2 regions of the Pseudoalteromonas issachenkonii genome follow, and region 2 is predicted to be linked to the other one. Evidence: predicted binding sites of a transcription regulator. Region 2 holds the regulator's gene; the other holds the start of a gene.
The links. Region 2 encodes sigma-54, which starts transcription at its own class of promoters, with help from an activator protein. Its sites were predicted from a motif close to GTTGGCACGNNNNTNGNNT; they were not measured.

Region 1 (4,221 bases), 220 kb from region 2:
AACTGAGCGTACTTAAGCTTAAGTGGCACTTATAGTTCAAAAATTTGGCGGCACTTCGGTAGGCTCAATAGAGCGTATTGAAGCGGTCGCCGACCTTGTTGTTAAAACCAAGCAACAAGGCCACCAAGTGGTGGTGGTGCTTTCGGCAATGTCGGGAGAAACCAATCGCTTAATTAATCTTGCCAAACAAATCGACTCTCGCCCGAGTAGTCGTGAACTCGATGTATTACTGAGTACCGGTGAACAAGTCTCTATCGCTTTATTAGCGATGGCCATTATTAAACGCGGCCATTCAGCGGTAAGCTTACTAGCCGATCAAGTGAATATATTAACCGATAACATGTTCGGTAAAGCCCGTGTAGAAGAAGTTGCGGCAACGCGTTTAAAACATGAACTTGAACATAACCGTATTGCTATTATTGCCGGCTTTCAGGGGCGCGATATTGAGGGCAACGTGACCACGCTTGGCCGTGGTGGCACCGATACCTCAGCGGTTGAAATTGCTGGTGCAATAAAAGCCGATGAGTGTCAGATCTATACCGATGTTGATGGCGTATATACTACAGACCCGCGTGTGGAACCTAACGCACGACGTTTAAGTCATGTTACCTTTGCTGAAATGCTTGAGCTGGCAAGTTTAGGCGCTAAAGTATTACATATTCGCTCTGTAGAATCTGCTGGTAAACACAATGTTCCTCTGCGGGTGTTATCTAGCTTTAAACCCGATGAAGGCACGTTAATTAGTTTTGAGGAGAGCGACGTGACAAGCAATGTCGTATCGGGTATTGCATTTAATCGAGATGAGTGCTTAATTAAGGTGCATGGAATGCCGCAAGGCACCAAACATCTTGCAAAAGTTTTGAAACTTTTTGCTGATAATGGCATCGAAATAGATATGATTAATCAAATTAATCATAAAGTTGAAAAAGTCGACTATGCTTTTACTGTGCATTTAAATGATTACTTAAACGCACTTGATTTGTTAACGGCTGAGCAACAGCAATTTGACGCACATGCAATTGACGGATTGACCAATGTGGCGAAAGTGTCAGCGGTGGGTATGGGGATGAAATCTCATTCCGGGGTAGCGAGTTTATTTTTTGATTCGCTAGCACAAGAAAACATTGATGTGATGTTTGTTGCCACCTCAGAGATCAAAATTTCAGTTTTAATAGATGAAAAATACCTAGAGCTGGCTGTTCGTGCATTACATAAGACATTTTTAACAGAAAATGAATAGATTGAGAGTTTTTACTTACTTTTTAGTCTAATTTTAATTAAAATGTTTGTGCGGAATCTTATAATTTTATTGGAACATGGGAGCAAGAGAATGCTAATACTAACTCGTAGAGTAGGCGAGACCCTTATGATTGGTGACGAAGTAACCGTTACTGTTCTAGGTGTTAAAGGAAATCAAGTTCGTATCGGTGTTAACGCACCTAAAGACGTATCAGTTCATCGTGAAGAAATTTACATGCGCATACAAGCTGAAAAGTCTAACCCTAATCCGGGCAATGCTTAATCAACATAGTATAAAATGTGCTAGTTAATATAACTATGACATTTGTAAAAGCCACTCATTGAGTGGCTTTTTTGTTTATAAAATCAATCGTTTCTTCGTCGAGTATTGCCTTAGAAATGTATTGCATACCGCTTTTACTTTTTAACAGTAGCCCGCAATCGGTGGTAATTATTTCGTTAATGTCGTGCCAAGCTAACTGGTAATTTTTGTAATGATTGGTTGATTTTATTCCGTCTTCGTCGAAGGTGAGAGTGACTTCAGAACCAGACGCTCTGCTTAGCATTTGCCTGGTAACCCACCATGGGCGGCGATAGTAAAAGGCGATGCATTCGAGTAGGGCTAGCATCAGCAAAAATGTACCTAGGTAATGATCTCCTAAACCATAAATACCAAATAATCCCAATGCAACAAGCAGTGCTAATAAAAAATATTTAGGTTGCGCGCGTTTACTATAAGGCAGCGATTGGTCGAAGCATTCATAAAAGTAAGGTTTATCGAGTTTATAGGTTGTCGTAAATACCATGCATCTATACTTAAAAGCTATTTTTTATCATTTTAGCAAGCTATGTGGCAAATGCGCAGCTTAAAAAGAATTAATAGTTCAGAGTTTATAATTAATGGGTAGCAACTTGGCGACTAGTACTAAACACAAAAAAAGCGACCAAATGGTCGCTTTTTAAAAAGGGGCTGAATTAGCAATTTGTTTCTTCAGCGTTGACACCTTCTTTTACTTCTTCACAAGCATCTTCTACTTTATTTTGAACATCTGTCACGGCTTCGTCGATGCGTTCACCGGCTTCTTCTGCATGATTGTCTTCACAACCCATAATAAATGCACTTGCGAATAGGCCAATAGCTGCTGCTTTAAGTGTTGATGATTTCATAATGTAATTCCTTGTATATAAATTTAAAAATTTCGTTGTTTCTTATCTACCTGGGGCTTTTACCACGTAAAGCGCCAGAGACAAGTGAAATAACCAGTAAAACTAAAAAGATAAAAAATATGATTTTAGCAATTCCTGCTGCGGCTCCTGCAATACCACCAAATCCTAAAACGGCTGCGATTAGTGCGATCACCAAAAATGTAATTGTCCAGCGTAACATTGTCATCTCCTTGATTTATCTAAGTGTTAAAGTGTTGTTTTTATATAAGCGAGTAATGTGCCAGTATTTTATTTTGTTTTAAATCAATGGTTTAACTTGTATTTTTGAGTTTGGCTTTATATTAGGTTGGTAATTTTTACGGTTTTATCTGTAACTTATTCACAGTGGTGTCTGATGAGATAATAAATAGTTTTTACAGTCGTTATTTTGGTAAGACCAATTAGCATTTTTTTTGGCAGTTTTTATTGGATTAGCTCATTAGGTATATTTTTATGTGTTTTTACAGAATATTATGGTTTTTATATATTCTTTGTTTATAACGAACATTTTTACCATCTATATGTATAGGTTAAATAAGCTATTTTAGATGGTGTTAACCTTATTGGTGATATGTTACTTTTAGATTAATTGGTTTTACCAATTTACAATGTGTAGACAAAAGAATAGTTTTTGTTACTATTGGTGAATATTTATTTAAATAAACTGGTTTTTTATGTATTCAGTTTTGAACAGGGGAGAATTATGGATATAGGGGCTTTGCTCACAACTGCAGGCAATTTAATGCTAACCGGTATGGTGGGTGTGTTTGTATTTCTTTCTTTATTGATTGGTGCAGTGACAGTTATGTCTAAGCTGGCTAGCAAATTTTCTCAGCCAGAACTTGAAGTATCACAGAGAACACCATCTTTTAAATCTCAAGGTGTGCCAAATGAGCACATCGCTGCAATTAGTGCTGCCATTGCTCAGTACAAAACAAATAATAATTAGAGGAGCATACCAATGGCTAAATTAAAAATAACAGAACTCGTACTTCGAGACGCACATCAGTCGCTTTTAGCTACCCGCATGCGATTAGACGACATGTTACCTATTGCAAAAAAAATTGATGACGCAGGTTATTGGTCTATAGAGTCTTGGGGTGGGGCTACCTTTGACTCATGTATTCGTTATTTAGGCGAAGATCCTTGGGAGCGTATTCGCGCGCTTAAAAAGGCGATGCCAAATACACCCCAGCAAATGTTACTTCGCGGTCAAAACTTATTGGGGTATCGCCATTATGCTGATGACGTTGTTGAAAAGTTTGTTGAGCGCGCACACAAAAATGGCGTAGACGTATTTCGTATTTTTGATGCCATGAATGATGTACGTAACTTAGAAACTGCCATAAAAGCGGCGGTTAAAGTAGGCGCGCATGCCCAAGGTACGATTTCTTACACAGTAAGCCCGGTACACACATTGGATATGTGGCTAACACTTGCTAAGCAGCTTGAAGAATTAGGTTGTCATTCAATTTGTATTAAAGATATGGCGGGATTGCTTAAGCCTTACGATGCAGAAAAACTGATTAAAGGCTTAAAAGAAACGGTTTCAATTCCTATTGCCATGCAATGTCATGCAACAACGGGTTTAAGTACCGCAACGTATCAAAAAGCGATTGATGCCGGTATTGATATGCTCGATACGGCTGTATCGTCTATGAGTATGACTTATGGTCATTCAGCAACTGAAACAATTGCTGCAATCGTGGAAGGTACTGAGCGTGATACTGGGCTTGATTTAAACCACCTTGAAGAAATTGCAGCTTACTTTAGAGA
Region 2 (4,221 bases):
CACCGGTACAGCCAATTGCAATGGTTAAGTAGCTGCGGTTATTTCGTTCTAAATGCGGCAGCCATGTTTGCACAAATGTTTGAATTTGCCATGTAAATTTTTGCACTATGCTGTGACTTGCTAGGTAGTCTTTTACTGGTTGATCCAGCCCCGTAAGTGGCTTAAGTTCAGGCTCCCAATGCGGGTTTGGTAAAAAACGGGCATCGAATACGTAATCTGCTTCTTTAGGGATGCCGTGTTTAAAACCAAATGACTCAAAGGTAATGATCAGTTGTTTATCTTTTTTTCCGAGTATTTTTTCACGAATAGATTCAGCAAGCTGATGCACACTTAAATCCGTGGTATCAATCATATAATCAGCACGGTTAATCAATACATCAAGTAGTTGTTTTTCTTTTTTTATGGCTAAATCAAGCGGCAAAGAATCAATAGATAAAGGGTGGAGACGTCGCGTTTCTGAAAAACGTTTTATTAATGTTTGATCGTCACTGTCTAAATAAAATACCGTTGGTTTAGTAAAACCAGGTAAATATTCAATGATTTCATTAAACTGCTGTTGCTCTTTAGGTAGATTACGCACATCAACACTCACGGCAATTTTATTATAACTGTCGGAAACACTGCGCACTAATGATGGTAATAAATTAAGTGGAATATTGTCTACACAATAATAACCTAAGTCTTCCACAACGCGTAACGCCACAGATTTACCTGAGCCTGAACGACCGCTTATAATTATTAATTCCATTTATCACCTTTCTTTATTACTACGATTGACTGACGATAACCTGATACAGTTCGCTATCCGATTTGGCGGCGCGTAACTGTTTACAAAATTCTTTATCATTGAGCTTATCAGCAATCGTGGCTAGCGTCTTCAAATGCTGCTGATTATCGCCATCGGGAACAATTAACGCGACAAAAATGTCAACCGGTCGGTTATCAATCGCATCAAAATTAATAGCTGTTTCGCTCACTAAAATCAAAGCAAGGGGCTCTTGAGCACCACTCATGCGACCATGTGGAATAGCAATGCCTCGACCAATGCCTGTACTTCCAAGCTTTTCTCTTGCAGTTAATGCATTAAGAATATCTTGTTGTGTTAAATAGGGCAGCTTATTGTGAGCCAATTCACTGATAAATTCTAAAATTCTTTTTTTACTATTAAAAAGGACCGCAGCTTTACTGCAGTCCTGACAGATAAGTGAGCTTAGTTTCATAGTGTTAGTGTCGAGCAAGTTTCTCTTTGTGTTTAATTACTTGACGATCTAGCTTGTCAATGAGCGAGTCTATAGCGGCATACATATCTTGATGCTCAGTAGAGGCAAAAATCTCAGCGCCACTAACATGAACGGTTGCTTCAGCTTTTTGGTTTAGTTTTTCTACATCGAGAATAACGTGCACATTCGTTATGTGATCAGTGTGCCTCTGTAACTTCGAAAATTTACTATTTACGTAGTCTCTAAGCGAGTCGGTAATATCTACATGGCGACCAGTTAAATTCAGTTGCATAAACATTTTCCTCTTTGTTGTACGCCTTAAATCAAACTTTTACGTTGATTAGACGGGGGAATAGCTAGAGATTCGCGATATTTTGCAATGGTTCTCCTCGCTACTTTAATTCCTTGCTCTGCCAATATATCTGCAATTTTACTATCACTCAATGGTTTAGCTGAGTTTTCTGCAGCGATTAATTTTTTAATTAATGCACGTATTGCTGTTGATGAACATTCGCCACCATTTTCAGTACTTACATGGCTTGAAAAGAAATATTTAAGCTCAAAAATGCCACGTGGTGTATGCATGTATTTTTGCGTAGTAACACGCGATATAGTCGACTCATGCATTTCCACCATTTCAGCCACATCGTTAAGCACCATAGGCTTCATAGCCTCAGGACCGTGTTCAAAAAAGGCCTGTTGCTGCTGCACAATACAGTTGGTTACTTTAAGTAGCGTGTCATTTCTACTTTCTAAGCTTTTTATAAACCATTTAGCCTCTTGTAAGTGCGAGCGAATAAACTGGCTATCACCACTTGATTTAACCGTACGCGACATAGCTGCATATTGGCTATTTACTCTGATCTTAGGCATGCTATCTGGGTTTAATTCAACTACCCAACGACCTTTAACTTTTTTAACCGACACATCAGGAATAACGTATTCAGACTCTTCTCTGACAATAGTGTCTGCCGGTTTTGGGCTGAGCGTATGAATCAACGTCATGATTTCTTTAAGCTCATCTTCTTTAAGCTTTGTTTTTTTCATTAACGTGCGATAGTCACGTGCAGCAAGTAAATCAATATGATCGGTTAAGATCATTTTTGTTTCGTTTAAAAAAGGTGTGTCTTTATCAAATTGATTTAGCTGAATACACAAGCACTCTTGTAAACTACGCGCGGCTATTCCCACTGGATCAAATAGTTGAATACGCTTTAGTACCGCTTCTATTTCGTCAAGTTCAACTTCATCTTCGCCGTCGTTTTCTTGGTTAAAGCTTTCTAATATTTCTTCACAGCTAAGGGTTAGAATCCCTGAGTCGTCTACAGCTTCTACAATTGCAATAGCTATCGCTTCATCGGTAGGACTAAACGGCGTCAGTTGAAGTTGCCACATTAAATACTCATGCAGCGTTTCAGTCGAAGAGCCTTGATAAATAGATTCATCTTCTGGCATTGGGCCCGATGAAGAGGCAGGCGCAGCGCTCATATATTCATCCCAAGTAACATCCATAGCCATATCATCGCTAATAGTGTCTTTGGTCATTGCTTCGCCGCTATCTTGCTCATACTCGCTAGGTTTATCGTCAGCTGAGGCACTTAGCGTTAAGTCATCGTTATCGGCTTTTTGTTCGTTTTTACCTGCAGTGTCTTCGCTGTAATCGTGTTCTTCAACTTCAAGCAAGGGGTTGCTATCGAGCGCTTCTTGAATTTCTTGCTGGAGATCCAATGTACTGAGTTGCAATAAGCGAATTGCTTGTTGCAACTGTGGAGTCATTGTAAGTTGCTGGCCCATGCGCAGCTGTAATGATTGCCTCATGTATCTCTAACAATCCTTTTAAATTACGGTCTGTTGACCTTTACGGATTAAAATTTGTTCAAACTAGGGGCGGTTTAATTGCGGCGCGAGGTTTGTAACCTAGTGGGCTAAGTCAAAACCGAGCAACAAAGAGTAAATCGTCCCTAGGCAGAACCCGAAGGGCAGCGCCTGTTTGGCATTGATGCTGCGTTATCGCCTATTTATGGGGAATACCACACCACATAGGCTCTGCCTTGCCTAAATACCAAACAGACTGCTGCAAATTCAACCTTGAAAGGTCAACAGACCTAAGTATAATTAATCTTAGCAGATGCTTAGTGGAATAACACACATATTAGAGCTTGAACTGCTCGCCTAAATAAACATCGCGTACTGTTTTATCGTTTAATACATATTCTGGAGTGCCTGATGCAATTAACTCCCCATGAGAAACTATGTAGGCTTTTTCACAAACATCAAGAGTTTCGCGTACGTTGTGATCTGTGATCAATACGCCAATTCCTCGGTTTTTAAGATGCTCTATAATCTTTTTAATATCTAATACTGAGATAGGATCAACCCCCGCAAAGGGTTCGTCTAAAAGGATAAATTTAGGGTTTGCTGCTAACGCGCGAGCAATTTCAACGCGGCGACGTTCACCACCTGATAAAGCCATACCTTGACTATCGCGGATATGCTGAATGCTAAATTCATCAAGTAAATTATTTAAGGTATCTTCGCGTTGTTGTTTATTTAATTCTTTACGTGTTTCTAAGATAGCCATTAAGTTTTGATAAACAGTCAGCTTTCTAAAAATAGACGACTCTTGCGGTAAATAACCAATCCCTAAACGCGCTCGGCTGTGCATCGGTAATAAAGTAATATCTTTATCATCAATTGATATTTTGCCTTTATCGCTAGGCACAAGGCCTACAATCATATAAAAAGTGGTGGTTTTACCTGCACCATTAGGGCCAAGTAACCCCACAATACTGCCAGCTTCAACCTCTAGGCCAACGTTTTTTACAACTTCACGACCTTTGTAGCTTTTAGCTAATAGCTCTGCTTTTAATGTGCTCATGGTTGACCTTTATCATCTTCTTTTTTATTTTCAACAGGGACTAAAATAGTGTGTACACGGTCTGTTGAGTTTTCGTCTTTTTCTGCGCTAATTAACTGCTGCTCGATATCGTAAGTGATACTT

Region 1: a site for sigma-54 is predicted at 2,673-2,691, ahead of PISS_RS03130 (DUF1328 domain-containing protein). Genes of this name have one in related genera too.

What each region holds. Positions count from the first base shown of each region.
Region 1 is NZ_CP011030.1:678,308-682,528, forward strand. Features, by position in the region: gene alaS (alanine--tRNA ligase) at 1-16, shown strand, start outside; gene PISS_RS03110 (aspartate kinase) at 23-1,240, shown strand; gene csrA (carbon storage regulator CsrA) at 1,331-1,522, shown strand; gene PISS_RS03120 (YcxB family protein) at 1,578-2,045, opposite strand; gene PISS_RS03125 (hypothetical protein) at 2,215-2,406, opposite strand; gene PISS_RS03130 (DUF1328 domain-containing protein) at 2,453-2,626, opposite strand; gene PISS_RS03135 (OadG family protein) at 3,149-3,394, shown strand; gene oadA (sodium-extruding oxaloacetate decarboxylase subunit alpha) at 3,407-4,221, shown strand, end outside.
Region 2 is NZ_CP011030.1:460,850-465,070, forward strand. Features, by position in the region: gene rapZ (RNase adapter RapZ) at 1-748, opposite strand, end outside; gene ptsN (PTS IIA-like nitrogen regulatory protein PtsN) at 768-1,220, opposite strand; gene hpf (ribosome hibernation promoting factor) at 1,225-1,512, opposite strand; gene PISS_RS02110 (RNA polymerase factor sigma-54) at 1,539-3,038, opposite strand; gene lptB (LPS export ABC transporter ATP-binding protein) at 3,373-4,098, opposite strand; gene lptA (lipopolysaccharide transport periplasmic protein LptA) at 4,095-4,221, opposite strand, start outside.